4 regions of the Terrabacter ginsenosidimutans genome follow, and region 1 is predicted to be linked to each of the others. Evidence: riboswitches for the same ligand, from Rfam matches in the RefSeq annotation. Region 1 holds a riboswitch; each other region holds the start of a gene.
What was found. Region 1 has a riboswitch for cyclic di-AMP ahead of ABD831_RS11710 (C40 family peptidase). Riboswitches for the same ligand answer to the same signal wherever they lie in the genome.

Region 1 (5,042 bases):
CCCAAGTGTATCGGCAGGACCCCATCGCGGTAAGTGGACGCTCCGGCCGCGCCAGTCATGGTGCGGATGCGCGTCGGCGGCGCCGCCCGCGGTCACCCCTCACCGATGCCGCTGCCGACGTTGCGACGCGGCAAGGTCTCATCCGCATCGAGCAGCTCGAAGACACGCTTGACCTCCCCGCTCGCCCCGAGCAGCGTGGCGGAGCCCGTCCGGGTGGCGGCCAGCACTCTCTGGGCGCAGGCGACGTCGCAGAAGGTGAGCCGCCGGACGTCGAGGACGAGCGACTCCCGACCCATCGCCAGAGCCGTGTCCAGCTGGTCCTCGAGCAGCCCCTGGGTGAAGAGATCGGCCTCACCGGAGAGGCTGAGAACCCACGCCGACCCGCGGTCCTCGTGCATGACCAGCAGCAGCAGCGCCCCGTCCCCCGCCGCAGCCGGCGTTCCCCAGGAGACCGCGTCCGGATGATCAGACGAGTCCGCGACTCCGGGAGGATGGTAGCGAGCCAGCCGGAGGGGGGGACGACGGCGAGGCGTGGCTTCCATGATGGACTCCCGGGAGAATGTCGCCACCGGGTCCAGGGCAGCTTGCTGTATCGACCGTACGCCTTCCGCGGCCGGCGCACACGCATACGCGACAGAGCAATGCGACGGTTTCGAGAATGGCCCACCGCGCCGGGCGGGGGACATGCGGGCGGGCGTTACCCGCCGGGGTCCTTGTCCAGGACGGTCGTGCCGTCGAGGACGTCCTGGGCGACGTCCGCCAGCGACCTGCCCGTGCTGAAGGCGTGGGCCTGGAGCCGGGACAACGCCTCGGGCAGGCTGATCCCGAGGGCGACCATGACCTTGCCCTGGGCCTGGTAGATGACCGTGCGATGGGCGACGACCTCGTTCATGCCCTTCTCGAAGGACGCCCGGTTGCGGGTGCGCTGGCTCTCGAGCAGCAGTGCCAGGGCCACCTCGGCGAGGATGAAGACATCCCGCATGGCCTTTGCGGTGAGCGATCCCGGTTGGTCGCGGTAGATGTCGAGGACCCCCAACCGAGCCGCGCCCATCTGGAGCGGCACCGCGAACACCGCGCGGGCTCCCAGGTCGCAGGCCGCCGGCGCATAGAGCGGCCAGCGTCGAGACCCCGTCGTGGTGAGGTCCGGCTCGAAGGCGGGCCGGCGCACGTCGACCGCCTCGATGCACGGGCCCTCCCCCAGGCTGAACTGCAGCTCCTCGAGCCGTTGGGCGTTGTGCCCGGACCAGGCAGCCGCGCTGCCGGCACCCGGCTGCCCGGCTGTCAGGCTCAGACCCGCACCGCTCGCAGGAACCTCGCGCACGGCCACGGAGCAGAGGCTGTTCAGGCTGCTGATGAGGCCCGGCGAGTGTCCCCTCGCGGGCGGCTCGCAATCGACCATCTGGCTCAGTGCGGCGAGTCGGTCGACGCGGCTCGCGTCGTCGGACTGCCAGTCGCCGTGAGCGCGTCCGTACTCACCCCGGTTGTCATCCATCACTGGAGCGGGTCCCGCAGATGCCGCCTCGTGTGCCCATGGTTCACGCCCTCGCTCGCTAGACCAGCTGGTCTGAGATGCGCTGACCCACACGCTGCCAGCCCTGAGCGCCGGGGGAGATCGGCAACTGCAGTCTCTCGAAATCGATACGTCCAGTCTACGCCAAACGGGAGCACAGGGACCGCGTCGTGACCGCGTTCCCTGCGCTCCCGCCTGGTCCGATCGAGCCGGGATCCCCTCGTCCCGCAACACCCGAGTCGACCACCGCCAGGGTCAGCGCACCCTCCCCGCCACCCAGCGCGACGTCCAGAGCTTCGACAGCTGGACGCGCTGGCCAGGCCTCGGCGAGTGCCAGATCTTGCCGTGGCCGGCATAGATGCCCACGTGGTAGGCGCGGCCGCCGGACATGAAGAAGACGAGGTCGCCGGGCCGGAGGCTGGCCTTGGCGATGCGCATCGTCTTCAGTCGCTGGGCGTTGGCAGTGCGCGGCAGCGAGACGTGCAGCCTCTTCTTGTAGATGTAGTAGACGAGCCCGGAGCAGTCGAAGGACGACGGCCCAGCGCCGCCCCAGCGATAGGGCTTGCCCTTCTGGGCGGCCGCGATCCTGACGGCCTTGAGCCCGCGCGGGATGGCTATGGACGCCGGGGTGACGTAGGCGACGGGTTTCGCTGCCAGGTTCACCGACGCTCGGGCCGGGAGGGCCGAGGCGGCTGATGCTGCCGGTGCACTCGGCGCGGAGGCTGTCGGGGCCGGCGAGGTGCCGACAGTCCCGACCAGCAGTGCTGCGGTCACAAGTGGCGCTATTGCCATGGACTGCAAGGAAATTCGACGTGCAGAAGTAGAAGCGGACATGGGTTGGTCCTTCCCACGCCTGTGAGGTGAGCTGTCGGGTTCGGGCGGAAGTTGCCCGGCCGCAGATGCGGCTTCACCCCAAGGACCGGCAGGCCGGTCCGAAGGTGGGTCCCCCACTCCTGTCCGTCATTGCTTGGCTGCCCCACCGGTGGACAGGATTCGGCGTCCGGCGGGCCGTCCGGGGGAGACCCCGGACGATGAACATTCATCGAATGTGACAGAGAAGGTCACGAAAGCATCGCGGTAGGACAAATTCTGGCAATGTTTGCCACGTCAAATGAGAGCGAACCGGGGCAGACGGTGCCTGACCGGGACAGGCCGCCGGTTAATGGGTGGACCGTTCCGGTCGGATCGACGCATCATGGACGCCGCTCCGCTCGGGAGCAGGTCGATCGTCGGCGGGGAGGCCCGCGGAGAGGTGGGGGCCATCATGGCCTGCTCAGCGGACACGGTCCGACGCCATCTCCCCCACCCTGGCTGACCGGGCCATCCGGTCATGCCGACCGACAGGAACAGACCGTGAAACCCCTGACAGAGAACGAGATTCGCGCCTCCTTCGTCAACACCTCCCGACGCGAGGCCAAGCAGGCGAGCCTCCCACCAGACCTCGAGAACCTCGACTGGGAGACGCTCGACGTCCTCGGCTGGGTCGACCGCAGCAACCCCCAACGGGCGTATGCCGTGGTCCCCGTCGACGACGCACCCGTCGGCTTCGTCCTGCGGGCCTCGGAGCGCACGCGCAAGGCGAGCACGATGTGCGCCTGGTGCGAGGACGTGTTCGCGACGAGCGAGGTGTCCCTCTTCGTCGCCAGGCGGGCGGGCGCCGCGGGCCGCGAGGGCAACAGCCTCGGCACGCTCGTCCACGCCGACTTCCGCTGTTCGGCGCACGTGCGGCGGCTGCCGAACAGCATGGAGGGCGGCCTCGATCCGCTCGCGCTCGTCGAGCGCCGCGTCGAGGAGCTGCGGGCGCGGTCCTCGGCGTTCGCCCGCCGGGTGCGCGACGGGTCCTGACACCCGGCGCGGCGCATTTGGACGTCGGGCCCCGTCTGTTGCTACGGTTGGCGACGCCTCGCAGGCGTAGTTCAGTAGCAGAACAGCCTTCTTCCAGAAGGAAGACGTACGTGCAATTCGTGCCGCCTGCTCCAGAAGTCGGAAGGGCCCGGTCATCGCGACCGGGCCCTTCTGCTGTCCCCGAGCAACCCGATGGTCGTATGCCGGGTGGCCGGGAGTGCTCGTCGGGCGCGGTCCGCGCCACCCGGCATACGCCCTCACGCACCCGCCTCTCCCCCGTGGCGCAACTGTGACCTCCCCCTCTTGCGGTCGTTACCGGCCAGTAGCATCATGGAAGTGACCGGCCAGTAACTTGGCGCGCCCGCACCGACAACGCGGACGCACGACGAGCGACAGAACGCGGAGGGTCCCGGATGGGCCACTACAAGAGCAACGTGCGCGACCTCGAGTTCAACCTCTTCGAGGTCTTCAACCGGCAGGAGGTGCTCGGGCAGGGCATCTACGCCGACGTCGACGTCGACGCGGCGAAGGACATCCTGCGCGAGGTCGCGCGCCTCGCCGAGAACGAGCTGGCCGACAGCCTGCTCGACAGCGACCGCAACCCGCCCGTCTACGACCCGGTCAGCCAGACCGTGACGATGCCCGACTCGTTCAAGAAGTCGTTCAAGGCCTACGTCGACGGCGACTGGGGCAACCTCGACGTCCCGGCCGAGCTCGGCGGCATGGTCGTCCCGGCCTCGCTGCGCTGGTCCGTCGCCGAGATGGTCTGCGGCGCCAACCCGGCCGTCCACATGTTCACGGCGAGCTACTCCTTCGCCAACCTCCTCTGGCACCTCGGCAACGACGACCAGAAGAAGCTCGCCAAGCACATCGTCGACAAGGCGTGGCACACGACCATGGTGCTGACCGAGCCCGACGCCGGCTCCGACGTCGGCGCGGGCCGCACCAAGGCCGTGCAGCAGCCCGACGGCACGTGGCACATCACCGGCGTCAAGCGCTTCATCACCTCGGCCGAGTCCGACATGGTCGACAACGTCGTCCACTTCGTCCTCGCCCGCCCCGAGGGTGCCGGGCCCGGCACCAAGGGCCTGTCGCTCTTCATCGTCCCGAAGTTCCACGTCGACCTCGAGACCGGTGAGCTCGGCGAGCGCAACGGCGCGCACGTCACCAACGTCGAGCACAAGATGGGCCTCAAGGTGTCCACGACGTGCGAGGTGACCTTCGGCGAGCACGCGCCCGCCGTCGGCACGCTGCTCGGCGACGTCCACGACGGCATCGCGCAGATGTTCAAGGTCATCGAGAACGCGCGGATGTTCGTCGGCACCAAGGCGATTGCCACTCTCTCCACGGGCTACCTCAACGCGCTGGAGTACGCCAAGGAGCGCGTCCAGGGCGCCGACCTGACGCAGATGACCGACAAGGCGGCCCCCCGCGTCACCATCACGCACCACCCCGACGTGCGCCGCTCCCTCATGCTCCAGAAGGCGTACGCCGAGGGCCTGCGTGCACTCGTGCTCTACACCGCCAGCCAGCAGGACGCCGTGAGCCAGGCGCAGGCCGGCAACCCGGCAGCCCCCCTCGAAGAGGGCTCCGACGCGGCCCTCGCCAACAAGATCAGCGACCTCATGCTGCCGCTCGTCAAGGGTCTCGGCTCCGAGCGCGCGTGGGTGCTGCTCGGCACCGAGTC
Region 2 (5,042 bases), on a different contig from region 1:
AGACGAGGTCGTCGGCCTCGGCGACCTCGCTGGCCTTGGCGTTCATGAGGCGTCCGGTCCCCACGTCCCCACCGTGCCGCACGGACAGGTGCTCGCTGACGGGCACCGCTCCCCCGACGGCGACGTCAGGGTCCAGCTCGAACGACCGCAGCCGCACGGTGACGTCGTGCGGGCGTTCGAACGCCGCGACCGCCGCCTCGACGCGCCGCTTGGCGACCCACGAGTAGGGGCAGACCAGGTCGCTCCAGAGGTCGAGCTCGATGAGGGTCGTGGACTCGGCAGCACGCTGATCGGTCATCGACTCAGTCAACCACGGCCCGCACCGCCCCCGGGAAAGCGTTGCGCCCCCACCGGAGTCGGTGGGGGCGCAACGGCAAGGCGTGAGAGGTGACGGCTCAGAAGCGGCCGTAGCCCGACGGGGTGGTCCAGATCGAGTGGTTGCCGATCACGGTGCCGGTGCGCTGGGCGTCGATCATCCGGCCCGGGCTGACGTAGATGCCCACGTGGTAGGCCGGCGAACCGAAGAAGACGAGGTCACCGGGGCTCGGGTTGCTGACGCGGGTCGCTGCCGCCTGCTGCGCCGACGCGGTGCGCGGGATGGAGATCCCGGCCTGGCGGTAGACGTAGGAGGTGAAGCCGGAGCAGTCGAAGCCCGACGGCGACGAGCCGCCGTAGACGTACGGGACGCCGAAGAAGGACTGCGCGATGCCGACGATGCCGCTGGCGCTCGGGGCGGGCGCGACGTTGAGGGCGGGGCGGGCGGCCGAGCGGGAGACGCGCTGCGAGGCGGCCTTGCGGTCGGCGGCCGCCTTGTCGGCGGCGGCCTTCTCGGCGCGGTCCGCCTTGACGACGATGTCCTCGATGACGACCGGCTTGACCTTGGCCTGCTTGAGCCCGGGTGTCGCGAAGCCGATGGCCGAGAGGGCGTTGCCGGCCTTGAGCGTGCCGACGGCGGGGCCGACGGCCGCGGGGCCGGCGACGACGCTGCTCGAGCCGTCAGCTGCGTTCGCCGTGCCGGCGAACGAGGCGATCAGGCCACCGGAGGCCGCCACGACCGCGGCGCCCTTCACAGCGGGCTGAGCAGACTCCTTGGCGATCGTCTTGAGCTCGGCGATCGCGTTGAATCGACCGGGGGCGCGGTGGCGCCCGGAAACGTTCTGAGCCACAGATAGACCTCTCGACGCCTACGAGGTGAGCTGTCGGGTTCGGGCTGGAGGTACTGCCCGGCCTTCGCTCGGACCAGGTTCGGTCCACGGAGGGCTTCACCCCGAGGGCGTCTCTCGACGCCCGGAGAAAGTGGTTCCCCCGCTCCTGCCATGCGGTTCGTGCTGAGCCTCAGGTCGATGGCAGGACTAGGCGGTCCGACCCGGGGCACTCGCTCGACGGGGAGAGCAAGTTCGCCCACCGTACCCAAGTCGATCTGCCTTGTCACCTCCGAGTTCCCGGAAGTCAAAGATTTTTCCGGGGGCCCCGCAGAGGCTGGCGAAGCATGACAAAAGGGCCCCACCAACCGGGGCAGACCCTGACGAATACAGAGTGTTCAGGCAGCCTGACAGAAGACGTGGACGGCCACGTCGTCAGGCAGTGAGACGCCTGTCGAGCGCTCGCTGCCCTCACGAACCGCGACGACACGGCCACCGTCGCGCACGACCTCGACCCGCGCGCCGGGCACGACGCCGGCGCTCGTCAGCAGCGCGAGCGCCTCGGGGTCGACCTGCACGGGCTCTCCGATCCGGCGGATCGTCACGACCGCGGGGGCCTCCCCCACCGCTGCGGTGAGGGTGGTGAGACCGGTGAGGAAGTCGGCGTCCTGGCGCACGCCCAGCTCGTCGAGCCCGGGGATGGGGTTGCCGTAGGGGGACTCGAGGCCCTCGCCGATGAGACCGAGGATCTTGCGCTCGACCTTCTCGGACATCACGTGCTCCCAGCGGCAGGCCTCGTCGTGGGCGTACTCCCACTCGAGCCCGATGACGTCGACGAGCAGGCGCTCGGCCAGCCGGTGCTTGCGCATGACCCGCGTGGCGAGCAGGCGCCCGTGGTCGGACAGCTCGAGGTGGCGGTCGCCCGACACGGCGACGAGGCCGTCGCGCTCCATCCGCGCCACGGTCTGCGACACGGTGGGACCCGAGTGACCGAGACGCTCCGCGATGCGCGCGCGCAGGGGGACGATGCCCTCCTCCTCGAGCTCGAAGATGGTGCGCAGGTACATCTCGGTGGTGTCGATCAGGTCCGTCACGGTCATACCTTCTCAGAGTCGGAGAGCGCTCAAGGACCGGTCGTCGCCGGGCCGCGGTCGCCGACCCGGGTCGGGTCGTGCCGTGGCACCCAGATGCGCAGCCACCCGGCACCGACGATGGCGCCCACGCCGAGCACGACGGCGGACGCGCCGAGGGACATGATGGCGCTCAGCCCTGACAACGCCAGCGGGCCCGCCGCCCTTCCCAGGTCGGCGCAGAGGCGCCAGCCACCGAGGAACTGCGCCCTGCCGTCGGCGGGTGACGCGTCCGCCCCGAGGGTCATGATGAGGCCTGCGCCGAGGCCGTTGCCGACGCCGAGCACCGTGGCCGCCGCCGTCACGGCGACGAGGCTCGTCGCGAGCGGCATCAGTGCCATGCCGAGTCCGAGCACGAGCATGCTGGGGACGGCGGCGGCCACCCGGCCGTGGCGGTCCATGAGCCATCCCGACGGGTAGAAGAGCAGCATGTCGATGGCGCCGGCCACGCCGAAGACGAGCGAGGTCTGCGCCGGCGAGAAGCCGACCGACTCGGCCCACAGCGGCACGAGCGCCTCGCGGATCGCGCGCGCCCCGGCCACGCACATCGCCCCGGTGCCCAGCGTCAGCAGGACGTGCCGGTGCTGCAGGAGCACCGACGCGACGCTGCGCGGGGGTCCGGCACCGGCCACGCGGTGCGCCGACCCGGTGATGTCGGGTGCGAGGAGGACGAAGGCGGCGGCGCTGGCGACGCCGCCGACGGCATACGCGGACTCCGTGCCCCACGCGGCGATGACGAGCGAGCCGATGAAGGGGCCGATGAAGTAGCCGACGCGGTGCACGCCCCCGAGCGTCGACAGGGCCCGCGCGCGCATCGCGACGGGCACGGCCTCCGTCAGGTACGCCTGGCGCGCCAGTCCGAAGAGGGAGCCCGCGAGGCCGATGACGAGGACGCCGACGAAGAGCATGACGAGACCGCCGGCGAGCGCCGACACGAGCATCCCGATGGCCTCGACGACGGCGGCGACAAGCAGGGCGCGACGCTCACCGATGCGCGCCGCGAGCGCACCCGACGGCAGGTCGCCGAGCAGCTGACCGACGCTCATCATCGCGACGAGCAGCGCTGCCACGCCCACGGAGGCACCGAGCTCGCGGGCCGAGACGGCGACGATCGGGGACACGGCCCCCGCGCCCGTCGAGCCGAGCAGGGTGGGGCCGTAGGCCGACAGCGCGATGGCGCGCAGGCTGCCGTGGCGCCCGTCCGCTCCGTCCCCCCGAATCTCGGTCACGCCACAGGACCCTAACGATCGGGTTACTCGGGTGGCCGGGGCGACCGACCACCGAAAGCATTGGCGCGTGGCCGAGGCGGAGGTGTCGAGCGGCGCGAACGCGGTGGTGCGTTCGCGCACCCTGACGCTGCTCGTGCTCGGAGCGGTGGGCGCGTCGCTCGCGGTCGCGCTCGGGTCGCCCGTCGCCACGGCCGTCATCGGCCTCATCCTCTTCGGGGTCCTGCACAACCTCCTCGAGATCCGCTACGTCGTCGGGCAGTTCGGGAGCGTCCTGGGGCGCCCCTTCCTCGACCTGCTCATCGCGCTGGTCACGGGCATCGCGGTCTGCCACCTCCTCGTGGGGGTCGTCGGCCGACCGGCCCAGCTCGCGGAGATCGCCCTGGGCTACGGCGTCCTCCTCGCCGCGGCGCACCACGTGCTCGACGGCCGGCGGCGGGTGGCTGCCTGGGCGGTCATCGGGGTCGCGGCCGGCGTGTCGCTGGCCTTCCCGGGCTACCACGTCGTCGTGCTGGCCCACCTGCACCAGGTGGTGCCGCTCTTCTTCCTCTGGGAGTGGTCGGGGCGCATCACCTCGCGCCGCGGACGCCAGGCGTTCCGAGCCGTGCAGCTGCTCTGGGTCGTCGCGATCCCCGCGGTCGTGCTCTCAGGGCTGCTCGACGGGTCGCTCGACGCCGACCCCGGCTTCGTGCGCAGCGTCGTCGGCGACGGCCACGCCGTGCTGGCCTCCGGCGCCCTGCCCGGCACCGCGGCGACCGTCGTCGGTCTGCGCCTGCTCACGGTCCTCGCCTTCCTGCAGACCATGCACTACGTCGTGTGGGTGGCGCTCATGCCGCGCATCGCCCCCGACGCGTCGGCCTCCTTCGAGGCTCGGGCGCCGTGGCTGACGGGTCCGCGCCTGTGGGCCGTCGGCTTCGTCGCGGCCGCGGTCTTCGCCGTGCTCTTCGGCATCGACTTCACGCGGGGCACGACGATGTATGCCGCCCTGTCGAGCTACGCGGCCTTCGTCGAGGTGCCGGTGCTGCTCGCGATGCTCGTGGGGGCCGGACGCGTGTCCGCGTCCACCCCCGCCAGCGGGGGCGGGGTCCGTCCACCGGCGTCGGAGGCGCTGCCGTTCTCGGCCGCGGCGTCCTGGGCCCTGGCGCCCCTGCCTCCCCTGCCTCCACTGCCGCCGACGGGTGGGGGCTCCCGCACCGTCGGTCTGCGACCCGACGCCACGTCCGCGGTGGCGCCCGATCCCGAGCTGGGACCGTGACCCCGCCGGCAGGATCACGCCGATAAAGGTCTTGCCGCGTCTGCGCACCCGACGTACGGTCGTGGCATCGAAACCGAAGGGAGGTGATCCGAGAAGTGATTTCTTCCGGAGCGTGTGAGGTGGCCACGCGATAGCCGCGTCCCCATCCACACCCATGGATGAAGCAGGGCAGTCCGACTCGTCGGGCTGCCCTGTTCCGCGTCCACCCTCCCTAGGGCTGCAGGCGCAGCATCGTCCACGAGTCGGGGTCGGCGAGGTCGCCGTCACCCGTCCGGCGGAAGACGATGCG
Region 3 (5,042 bases), on a different contig from region 1:
GCCGGCAACGGCGTCCAGGGCAGCGGCACGGCCATGGTCGAGGTCCAGGGCAACAAGATCACCGTCACGATGGCCGCGAACGGCCTGCTCCCCGACAACCCCCACGCGGCGCACATCCACTTCGGTGCGGCTGCCCGCCACGAGTGCCCGGTCCTGTCCGATGACAAGAACGGCGACGGCCACCTCAACACGACCGAGGGCGGCCCCGCCTACGGCGACATCGTCGTGTCGCTGACCAAGACCGGCGACACGAGCCCGAAGTCGGGCCTCGCGATCGACCGCTTCAGCACCGCGCCCGGCGGCAAGATCGCCTACCAGCGCGGCAGCATCAAGGTCTCGAGCGACGTCGCCAAGGCGATCTCGGCCGGCGAGTCCGTCGTCGTCATCCACGGCGTCGACTACAACAAGGACGGCAAGTACTCCGGCGACACCAAGAGCGACCTGATGCCGTCGCTGCCGACCGAGGCCACCGACCCGGCGCTGTGTGGCGCGCTGCGCGTCGCTCCCGCGGGCGGCATGCACACCGGCGGCGGCCTCGCGGCTGACAGCCTCAAGAGCGGTGGCCAGAACGAGGCCCTCATGCTCGTCGGTGGCGGGGCCCTTCTCGCTGCGGCCGGTACCGGCGCCTTCGCGGCTCGTCGCGCGCGTTCGCGCGCCTGAGCGACCGAGGCCCTCACATGCCTGAGCCCACGCAGTCTCCCGACGGCGACCGGCCGGCCGGCCACGTCCGTCGCCACGGGCGTGCGGCCGTGGCGGCGGCCGTCGCGGTCACGGCCGTCCTGGTCGTCGTCGGGATCGTCGCGCTCGTGCTCGGGCTCAGAGGGACACCCGGCTCGCCGCAGCCCGCGGCGGGCCGGGTGCCCCCCATCTCGCAGATGTCCAGCCCGCCCGGTCCCGCCACCCCATCCGGTTCAGGCGCCTCGTCGACGCCGCCACGTCAGAGCGCGACGTCGAGTCCCGGGGCCGACCGGGGCGCCGCCGGGAACGGCAGCATCGGGGACTTCCTCGAGGCCTCCGAGCCGACCTCGATCGAGATCCCCTCGATCGGGGTGCGGTCCCGGCACTTCGTGCCGCTCAGCGTCCAGCGCGACGGCACGATCTCGGTGCCGGGCACGGCGCAGGAGGTCGGGCTCTACGACGCCGGCCCCACGCCGGGGCAGCTCGGCCCCTCGGTGCTGGCGGCCCACGTCGACACTCCTTCCGGGGTGCCGGGGATCTTCCACGAGCTGCGCCGGGTCAGGGCGGGCGACGTCGTCAGGGTCTCGCGCCGGGACGGCTCGCACCTGACCTTCACCGTCGACCGGGTCGCGGCCTACAACAAGGCGCATTTCCCGACCGAGCTCGTCTACAAGGGCGACTTCACCAAGGCGGAGATCCGCCTCGTGACGTGTGGGGGGCCCACCGACAGCCGCAACGAGTACCGCGACAACGTCGTCGTCTTCGGCCACCTGACGAACGCGAGCTGAGCGCCCGGCGGACTACCCGCGAGGGGCGGGTGGCTGGCGCCCGTCAGCTGTGACTCCGGTCACACCCAGCCGCAGGTAAAGCGTTGGTATAGGCGCTGAAAACAGACATTCAGGTCTCCCCCTACGCGCCGCCGTTACCGTGGCGTGACATTTGCCAGTTCTGTCGTCTACTCTTCCGGGAGTCCGGCTACCTGGTCGGACTCTCGTGAGGTGGACCGCCTAGTCCTGTCACCGCCTGACGAGAGAGATCAAACCTTGTGACAGGAGCGGAGGAACCACACGTTTCTCCGGGCGTCCGGCGCAACGACTTCGGACGCCCTTGGGGTGAAGACCGCACCCGCCACGCGAACGCTCGCGCGGTGGGGGCAGACCGGGCACCTTTCCGCCCGAACCCGACAGCTAACTTCGTAGGCGCGGAGAGGTACAAACGCGTGAACATTGAGAACACCCGCGGCCGCCACCGTGCGCCAGGTCGCCACAATCCCCTCAACGAGCTCAAGCTGCTCGCCCGTGAGTCGGCTCAGCCGGCCATGAAGGCGGGCGCTGTCGTCGCCGCCACCGGTGGCCTCGTCGCCACCTTCGCCAACCCGGCGAGTGCCGACACCCTGACCCCCAACTCGGGCAACGTCGCTGCTGCCGGCGCCGAGTCCGCGGCCCCGGCTGCCGTCGGCCCCGCGACCGCTGCTGCTCCGGCCGCATCGACCGCGCTGTCGAAGATCGGCTACGCCCCCGCGGTGCAGCAGGCCGTCGCCCAGCGCGTCGCCAAGCCCAAGCCGCAGGTCATCGAGGACGTCCAGGTCAAGACCGAGCGCGCCGCCGCCACGAAGGCTGCCGCTGACCGCAAGGCCGCCGCTGCGCGCGCCTCGCGCGACCTGACGCGCAAGACCCTGACGGCGAGCACCTCGTCGGCCAAGGTGAGCGTGAACGCCTCCGTGCCGAGCGCCTCGTCCGGCATGCGCGCCTCCTCCAACTGGGCCACCGCCGGCCAGTGCACGTGGGGCGCCCTGAACAAGTGGTACCAGTCCGAGGGCTACTACCCCGGCGGCTGGACCGGCAACGCGATGGCCTGGGCCTCCGGCGCTGCGTCCGCTGGCTACACCGTGACCAGCACGCCGCGCACCCGCTCGATCCTCGTCATGCAGCCCGGCGTCCACGGCTCCTCGAGCGTCGGCCACGTCGCGTGGGTGACCGCGGTCAACGGCAACCAGGTGACGATCATCGAGATGAACGCCCTCGCCGGCGCGTACAACTACAACACGCGCACCCTGACCGACGGTCCGGGCATGAAGTACATCTACGCGCCGTGACCCACGGGTCGTGACCGCGGAGTTCTCCGCGAGCTGAGCGCGTACGAAGGGGAGGATGCTGCGGCGTCCTCCCCTTCGTCATACCCGTCACAACCCTGGACAAGCGGGAATGATCGCCGCCTTCCGGACCTTGTCGAGTAGGTGGTTGAAGGCTCCACCGATCAGCGGTGGATGCCGCCGACCACCACCGACAGTCCCCTAGCAGTCCCCCAAGACGTGAGGAGCAGGCCTGTGTCCACGGCCTTCGACACCATCCGCATCGGCCGCTGGGACCTCCCCCAGCGCTTCGTCATGGCACCGCTGACGCGCAACCGCGCCGGCGAGGGCCAGGCACCGACCGCGCTCAACGCCGAGTACTACGGCCAGCGCGCGAGCGCCGGCCTCCTCATCACCGAGGGCACCCAGCCGAGTGCCGTCGGCCAGGGCTACCTCGACACCCCCGGCATCCACTCCGACGAGCAGGTCGCCGGCTGGCGCCTCGTCGCCGACGCCGTGCACGCGGGCGGCGGACACGTCGTCGTGCAGCTCATGCACGCCGGCCGCATCGCGCACCCGGACAACAAGGGTGGCCTCGAGAGCGTCGCCCCGAGCGCCATCGCGGCGCCCGGCGAGATCGTGACCGCGAACGGCCAGCAGGCGTATGCCGTCCCGCGCGCCCTCGAGACCGACGAGATCCCCGCGCTCGTGGCGGAGTTCGTCCACGCTGCGCGTCAGGCGATCGCGGCCGGGCTCGACGGGGTCGAGGTGCATGCCGCGAACGGCTACCTGCCGCACCAGTTCCTCGCGCCGAGCAGCAACCAGCGCACCGACGCCTACGGCGGCTCGCCGGAGGCGCGGGCCCGCCTGACGGTCGAGATCACCACGGCCGTGGCCGAGGCGATCGGCGCCGACCGCGTCGGCATCCGCATCTCGCCCGCACACAACATCCAGGGCGTCCTCGAGCAGGACGAGGTCGAGACCGCAGCGACCTACGAGTCGCTCGTCGAGGGCATCGCGCCGCTCGGTCTCGCCTACCTCAGCATCCTCGGCGACCCGGAGTCCGACATCGTCCGCGACCTGCGCAAGCGCTTCGGGGGTCCGGTCATCCTCAACACCGGCTTCGGCAAGGTGACCGAGCTGGCCGACGTCGAGGACATCCTCGAGCGCGACCTCGGTGACGCGGTGGCCGTGGGCCGCGAGTTCCTCGCCAACCCGGACCTCGTCCGTCGCTGGCGCGAGGGCGCGGCCCTCAACGAGCCCAACCCGGACACCTTCTACGGTGGCGGCGCCGAGGGCTACACGGACTACCCCGCCCTCCCCTGACGTCCCCCACGCCCACTCCCGTCGAGTGAGCGCCCAGTAACAGTCGAGTGAGCGCCCCGTCACACGTCACGTGTGGCGGGGCGCTCACTCGACTGGGGCGGGGCGCTCACTCGACTCTGGGGTGGGGTGGGTAGTGCTCGCCACGTGGGGTGGGCCCTTTCCGGCAGGGCCTTGTCCTCCCCGCGGGCTGACGTGGCGCGGTGGGTCAGGCGGGGTCGGGCGGGTCCTCGCCGGGGGCGACGGGCTCGCCGAGGGGGCGCTGGACCCACGTGACGTCACGCGGGGCACCGAACTTCCAGCCGATGGCCCGGTAGGTGCCCACCGGCTCGAAGCCGAGGGCCGCGTGCAGTCGGGCGCTCGCCTCGTTGGGCTGCGTCATCCCGGCCGCCGCCATCCGGTAGCCCCGCGCCGAGAGCCGCTCGAGCAGCGCCTCGTAGAGCCGGCGCCCGCCACCCCGGCCGCGCCGCCCGTCGGCGAGGTAGACCGAGACCTCGCACGACCACCGGTAGGCCGCGCGCTCCTTGAAGGGGCCGCCATACGCATAGCCGACGACGTCGCCGCCCTCCTCCAGGACGAGGAACGCGTGCCGGTCCTGCGCCTTGGCGATCCGCCGAGCCATCTCGGCGGCGTCGGGCGGCTCCGTCTCGAAGGTCACCGTCGTGCCGGTCACGTAGGGCGCATAGATCGCGGCGCACGTCACGGCGTCGTCGGCGGTGGCGTCACGCACCAGCAGGTCGGGCATGCCGTGATGCTAGGCCGCGGGTGTGTCGCCCGCGTGAACCGGGCCCCAGACGCGAGCCTTCACCGGACCGACCCGGCTCACGGCGATCCGGGCCCCGTCGACCCTGGCCCCGTCGACCCTGGCCCTGTCGACCCTGGCCCCGTCGACCCTGGCCCCGTCGATCCGGGCCTCGTCGAGTCGTCGGCCCGCCTCGCGTCCGGACCCTCCGTGCCCACCACGCCCGCG
Region 4 (5,042 bases), on a different contig from region 1:
CATCGTCGGCAACGCCTTTCAGGATCACGTCTACGCGGCATGGGCGGTGTTCAACGGCTCATCGATCAAGGTGAGGATCGCTGTCTCGCGTGACCGCGGGCGACTTTTCGACAAGGCGGTCACGATCAGCACGCCCTCGCAGGTCGGTCCCGGCGTGACCTACGTCTATCCGGAGATCGACGCGGCGGGCAACCTGTACGTCTCAGTCGTGTCGTTCCCACCGAACGGCGGCCCGTCGACGATGTACGTCGCTCGGTCCAGCGATGACGGCCGCACGTTCAGCGCGTTCGTCCCGATCACGACGGTGACCATCCCTCCCGGCGAGGTCTACGCCAACACGCGCTTCCGCAGCGGCATCCCCGCCACCCTGGCTGCCAGCCCCACCTACGCCAACCACCTCTACCTCACCTTCGAGGACTGGGACGCGGCCGCGGGACAGGCAGACGTCAAGCTCACGCAGTCCACCGACGGCGGCGTCACCTGGACGACGCCGGTCCTGGTCAACGACAACTCCGACGCCCCAGGCGTGCCCACCGACCAGATCCAGCCGTCGGTCGCCGCGGGCCCCGGTGGCGCGGTCGCCGTCGCGTTCTACGACCGACGCACCGCCTGCCCGACGGACGCGAGCATTCTGCCGGCCGATGCAGGCCGGACCAACTTCTGCATCGACACCTCTCTGCAGGCCTACAAGGACAGCGGCAGCGGCGCGGTGCCGGTCGGGACGAACGTGCGGATCTCCAAGTACACGTGGGATCCAGAACAGCCCGGACAACACCTCGGCGGCCTGCCGCAGTACCCCTGCGCCGGGGCCACGGACCCCTGCCAGAGGGGCAGCGGGTTCATCGGCGACTACTTCGGACTCGCAGTCTCCGGGCGCAACATCTATGCGCTCGGCGTATCGACCCACTATCCCTCGGCAGTGACCGCAGATGAGAAGGGTCCGATCTACTACCAGCAACAAGTGCTGGCCACGGTGCCCCGGACCGACTTTGGCGCCGGCTACTGAGGCTCCATCAAACGGCCTGTTCAGCCGCCGTTCCCGGCCCTCGGAGTCTCAGGCAAGAAGTCGCGGGGAGACCTCCCTGCCGCTAAGCCCCGATTGCTGGGCTCGTCCTGTCGACGGGCTGTCCGCCCTGCCTCACGGCGGCGAAACCGCAGGTCAGGAGCACCATGAACCCGCCTGAGCAGAGAGCTGGCGAGGGGACTCGAACCCCTAACCGCCTGTTTACAAGACAGGTGCGCTACCAATTGCGCCACGCCAGCACGTCCTCGGCCGCAAGCCGTGGACGGGCGAAAGCGTAACCGAGCCCGACGGCATACGCCCAAACCGGTGGAACGGGGAACGAGAGAACGGCCCCGCGCAACCCAGGGGTTGGTCGCGCGAGGCCGTCCGGCTCAGTTGTATCAGGAACTCACGGAAGACGCAGCGTCTGACCCACGAAGATGAGATTCGGGTTCGTGACCCGGGCCCCGTTGGCCTTCCACAGGGCCTTCCAGCCGCCGGCCACGTGGTAGCGCGCGGCGAGCTTGCCGAGGGTGTCACCGTTGCGGACGGTGATCTTGGCGCCCTTGGCCGTGTTGGTCGTCGCCGGCTTGGTCGCGTAGGTCTTCTTCTTCGAGACCGTCTTCTTCTTGGCCACCGGCTTGGTCGCCGACGGCTTCTTGGCCGCGATGGCGGTGCGCGTCGTCGACCGCGAGACGGCCGTCGTCGTGGCCCCGCCGTTGGAGCGGGTCAGGCCGGCACGCTTGGAGCAGACGGGCCAGGCGCCGGGTCCCTGCGAGGCGAGCACGCGCTGCGCGATCGCGATCTGCTCGGCCTTGGAGGCGAGGTCGGCACGGGAGGCGTAGGCGCCGCCACCGAAGCCGCGCCACGTGCTCGAGCTGAACTGCAGGCCGCCGTAGTAGCCGTTGCCGGTGTTGATGTGCCAGTTGCCGCCCGACTCGCACGAGGCGACCGAGTCCCAGACGGAGGCGGCCTTGGCCGACCCTGCCGTGGTGATGCCACCGACGATGGTGGCGGCTCCAGCGATTCCGACTCCCGCAAGGCGCTGCTTGACCGAGGTCTTCCTGGCCACAGCATGCTTGGACATGTACTGCATGGGTGATTCCTTCCTGACGCGCGCCTGCGGGGTTAGCTGTCGGGTTGGGGCGTCAGGTGCCCTGTCGCAGATGCGACTTCACCCCCAGGCCAGATCTCGTCCTCTTTGACACGTGCTTCGACACACATGCACTCACTGGCCACACTGGGTCCCCCGTCCTCGCCCGGCCCACGGGTGTGGGCTACATCCCTGGCTGGCGAGGCTCGGCGCGCTCAGGGAACGGATTCAATGGGTGTCCATGTGAAGTTGTGGGAGCGTTCGTGTGGAGCCGGACGCGACGAAGCGACCCGGGAGCCAGTGCTACAGCTCCCGCTCCGACCCGAGGGTCGGGTGCCGCCGAGCACTGACGGTACGTGAGGTTTCAACCCCGCACAACCCAAGTCGAGACACTTCCGTGATCTTTTTCCCAGCCGATCTCGGGGGCGATGCGCTACCTCGCACAGGACGCGCACAGACCTCCTCGACGACACGCACAGTGGCCCAACCGGCACCGCGGACACGACACGTGGGGCCGGCCTGTCTGACGCAGGCGGGCCGGTCAGGCTCCGAACGGGTTGCCGGAGAAGGGGCTCCAGGTGAGGCTCGCGCCCTGCTGCAGCGCCACGAGAGCAGCTGCGACGCCAAGGACGACGAGGAGTCCCGCCACGACCTGTGACGCGACCCCCGCGGGCACCAGGCTGCGCGCGATCGAGCGCGACCCCCGCCGGAGGGAGGCGCCACCCGGCCCCCACCACAGCATGAGCAGGCCGAGGACCCCGCCGACCGCCAGGGTGATCGGCGTGCCGGGGCCGAGGTCGGTCCCCTGCGTGCCGGCCAGCAGGAGAGCCCCGGCGAAGATCCCGGCCAGCGCGACGGCCACCGGCAGCAGCAGCCCCACCGCGGTCGCGATGATGCCGACGACGAGGTGCCAGGGGCTGGAGACGACGGCGAACGGCACGTCGCTTCGCCGACGCCCGAAGTCGTAGCGCCTCATCACGAGGGCCGTGACGGAGCGGTCGGTGGCGCGAGCCAGCACGGAGAGGGCCGCCAAGACGACGATGGCGATGCCGGGCCACGCCATGAGGGCGCCGATCCAGGCGGCGCCGGCCGCGGCCAGCAGACCCGTGCGCATGGGGAGCCCGATGCGTGGGTCGCCCTCGCGCTGGGCGGGCTCCTCCTCGTGCCACTCCTCCTCGGGCCAGTAGCCGTCGGGAGCGGGCTGGTCGTCCCACTGGTCGTATGCCGCGGGGTCGGGCTCAGGCGCCCGTGGCCCCGTCGGGGGCGGCGCCCACCGCACGACCGGGTCGGGCACGGGATGCACCGCCGTCGGCATGACCGCGGGCAGGACGGCAGTGCCGCTGCCCTGGACGACCTGGGTGTCCCCGGGCACCGCACCCCGACCGTCGTCCCACGGGTTGCCACTCGGGGTCGGGACGGTCGCGGCGTGCCCTGCTGCGTAGAGCTCGAGAGCGGCGATCACCTCGTCGGCGTGCGGACGCAGTCTGGGGTCGGGTGAGAGCGACGCCCGAAGGAGCGGCACGAGGCGCGGGTCGACACCGTCGAGATCGACGTCGCCCGCGCGGACCCGGGTGAGGACGGCGTCCATGCGGGCCCGGCCGAACGGCGGGCGGCCCGACGCGGCATACGTGATCGTGGCGGCCCAGCCCCACCAGTCGGTGGCGTCCGTGATGGCCGCGCCCTCGACGAGCTCGGGCGAGAGGTAGCCCGGGGTGCCCATGACGAGACCTCCGACGGTGTGGCGCACGTCGTCCTGCAGGTGCGCGATGCCGAAGTCGATGAGCACCGGGTCGCCGTCCTCGAGGAGGACGTTGCCCGGCTTGATGTCGCGGTGCACGACCCCGCAGGCGTGGATGGAGCGGATCGCCTCGGCGATGCCGCGCGCGAGACGAAGGAGGTCGGCCGGAGCCAGCGGACCGTGGTCCTCGACGACCTCATCGAGCGCCGGACCGGGGACGTAGCGGGTCACGATGTAGGGCCTCGGCGCCATGACGTCGGCGTCGATGACGCTCGCGACGCGGGCGTCGCGGATGCGCGACAGGGTGTCGACCTCTCGTGCCAGCCGCTGACGGGCATCGGCGTCGTGCGCGACGTGGGCGCGCAGCACCTTGATCGCGACGGCGCGGCCGCGCGGGTCGAGCGCCAGGTGCACGACACCCATCCCGCCCTCGCCGATCTCCTCGATCAGACGGTAGGGGCCGATGCGCTGCTGACCGAGGTTGCCGGGGCCCCCCGGTCCCCCGGGCCGTGCGGCCACGGGGACGCCGCCGGTGCGCGCGCCGGGCCGCGGGGCAGGCACCCGCTCGGTCCGGTCGTACGCACTCATACCCCTACGGTATGCGACGGGCGGGCCGCGACCCCAACGTCACAGTCGCGCGCCGCGGAGTGTCCTGGTTCGTCCTGCTTGCCCGGGTGGTCAGCTGCTGATGTAGTCGCGGAGCTGGTCGCGCTCCGACTGCAGCTCGGAGAGCCGGTGCTTGACGATGTCGCCGATGCTGACGATGGCGGCGAGCTTGCCGTCCGCGTCGACGATCGGCACGTGACGCACCCGCTGCTCGGTCATCGTGCCGGCGAGGTCGGCGATGTTGTCGCCGACGGATCCGGTCGTGACCTCGTGCGTCATGATCTGCGAGACGGGGGCCTCGAGCACGCTCGGCCCCGAGCCGTGGAGGTGGACCACGACGTCACGCTCGCTCACGATCCCGTCGACGCTCGAGCCGTCGGTGCTGACGACCACGGCACCGATGCGGTGCTCGGTCAGCAGGTCGAGCAGGGTGGAGACGGTCTCGTCGGGCTTGACGGTGATGACCTCGCTGCCCTTGTAGCGCAGCACGTCGGAAACCTTCACGGCGACTCCTTCACCTCGGCGCGATGCCCTCTGCCGGCCTTCCTGCGCCGCCAGAGATGCCCTGACTCGACCCTAGAGCCGGACCGCACCGGGCGCCA

Region 2: linked by a shared signal. The riboswitch ahead of ABD831_RS16520 (C40 family peptidase) and the one ahead of ABD831_RS11710 (C40 family peptidase) in region 1 are both predicted to bind cyclic di-AMP.
Region 3: linked by a shared signal. The riboswitch ahead of ABD831_RS04685 (CHAP domain-containing protein) and the one ahead of ABD831_RS11710 (C40 family peptidase) in region 1 are both predicted to bind cyclic di-AMP.
Region 4: linked by a shared signal. The riboswitch ahead of ABD831_RS01330 (transglycosylase family protein) and the one ahead of ABD831_RS11710 (C40 family peptidase) in region 1 are both predicted to bind cyclic di-AMP.

What each region holds. Positions count from the first base shown of each region.
Region 1 covers NZ_BAABDC010000003.1:298,386-303,427, reverse strand. Annotated here, with positions in the region: gene ABD831_RS11725 (GAF domain-containing protein) at 1-96, opposite strand, end outside; gene ABD831_RS11720 (STAS domain-containing protein) at 93-398, opposite strand; gene ABD831_RS11715 (GAF and ANTAR domain-containing protein) at 698-1,492, opposite strand; gene ABD831_RS11710 (C40 family peptidase) at 1,766-2,173, opposite strand; cyclic di-AMP (ydaO/yuaA leader) riboswitch at 2,352-2,509, opposite strand; gene ABD831_RS11705 (FBP domain-containing protein) at 2,864-3,355, shown strand; tRNA gene ABD831_RS11700 (tRNA-Gly) at 3,416-3,489, shown strand; gene ABD831_RS11695 (acyl-CoA dehydrogenase) at 3,769-5,042, shown strand, end outside.
Region 2 covers NZ_BAABDC010000006.1:11,247-16,288, forward strand. Annotated here, with positions in the region: gene ABD831_RS16515 (DsbA family oxidoreductase) at 1-298, opposite strand, end outside; gene ABD831_RS16520 (C40 family peptidase) at 396-1,166, opposite strand; cyclic di-AMP (ydaO/yuaA leader) riboswitch at 1,170-1,334, opposite strand; gene ABD831_RS16525 (iron-dependent transcriptional repressor DtxR) at 1,541-2,236, opposite strand; gene ABD831_RS16530 (MFS transporter) at 2,266-3,501, opposite strand; gene ABD831_RS16535 (hypothetical protein) at 3,569-4,753, shown strand; gene pdxH (pyridoxamine 5'-phosphate oxidase) at 4,965-5,042, opposite strand, start outside.
Region 3 covers NZ_BAABDC010000001.1:1,005,246-1,010,287, forward strand. Annotated here, with positions in the region: gene ABD831_RS04675 (hypothetical protein) at 1-660, shown strand, start outside; gene ABD831_RS04680 (sortase domain-containing protein) at 678-1,466, shown strand; cyclic di-AMP (ydaO/yuaA leader) riboswitch at 1,703-1,892, shown strand; gene ABD831_RS04685 (CHAP domain-containing protein) at 1,898-2,773, shown strand; gene ABD831_RS04690 (alkene reductase) at 3,005-4,075, shown strand; gene ABD831_RS04695 (GNAT family N-acetyltransferase) at 4,281-4,817, opposite strand; gene ABD831_RS04700 (potassium channel family protein) at 4,895-5,042, opposite strand, start outside.
Region 4 covers NZ_BAABDC010000001.1:260,059-265,100, forward strand. Annotated here, with positions in the region: gene ABD831_RS01320 (sialidase family protein) at 1-1,006, shown strand, start outside; tRNA gene ABD831_RS01325 (tRNA-Thr) at 1,191-1,263, opposite strand; gene ABD831_RS01330 (transglycosylase family protein) at 1,413-2,099, opposite strand; cyclic di-AMP (ydaO/yuaA leader) riboswitch at 2,104-2,292, opposite strand; gene ABD831_RS01335 (serine/threonine-protein kinase) at 2,638-4,422, opposite strand; gene ABD831_RS01340 (CBS domain-containing protein) at 4,513-4,944, opposite strand.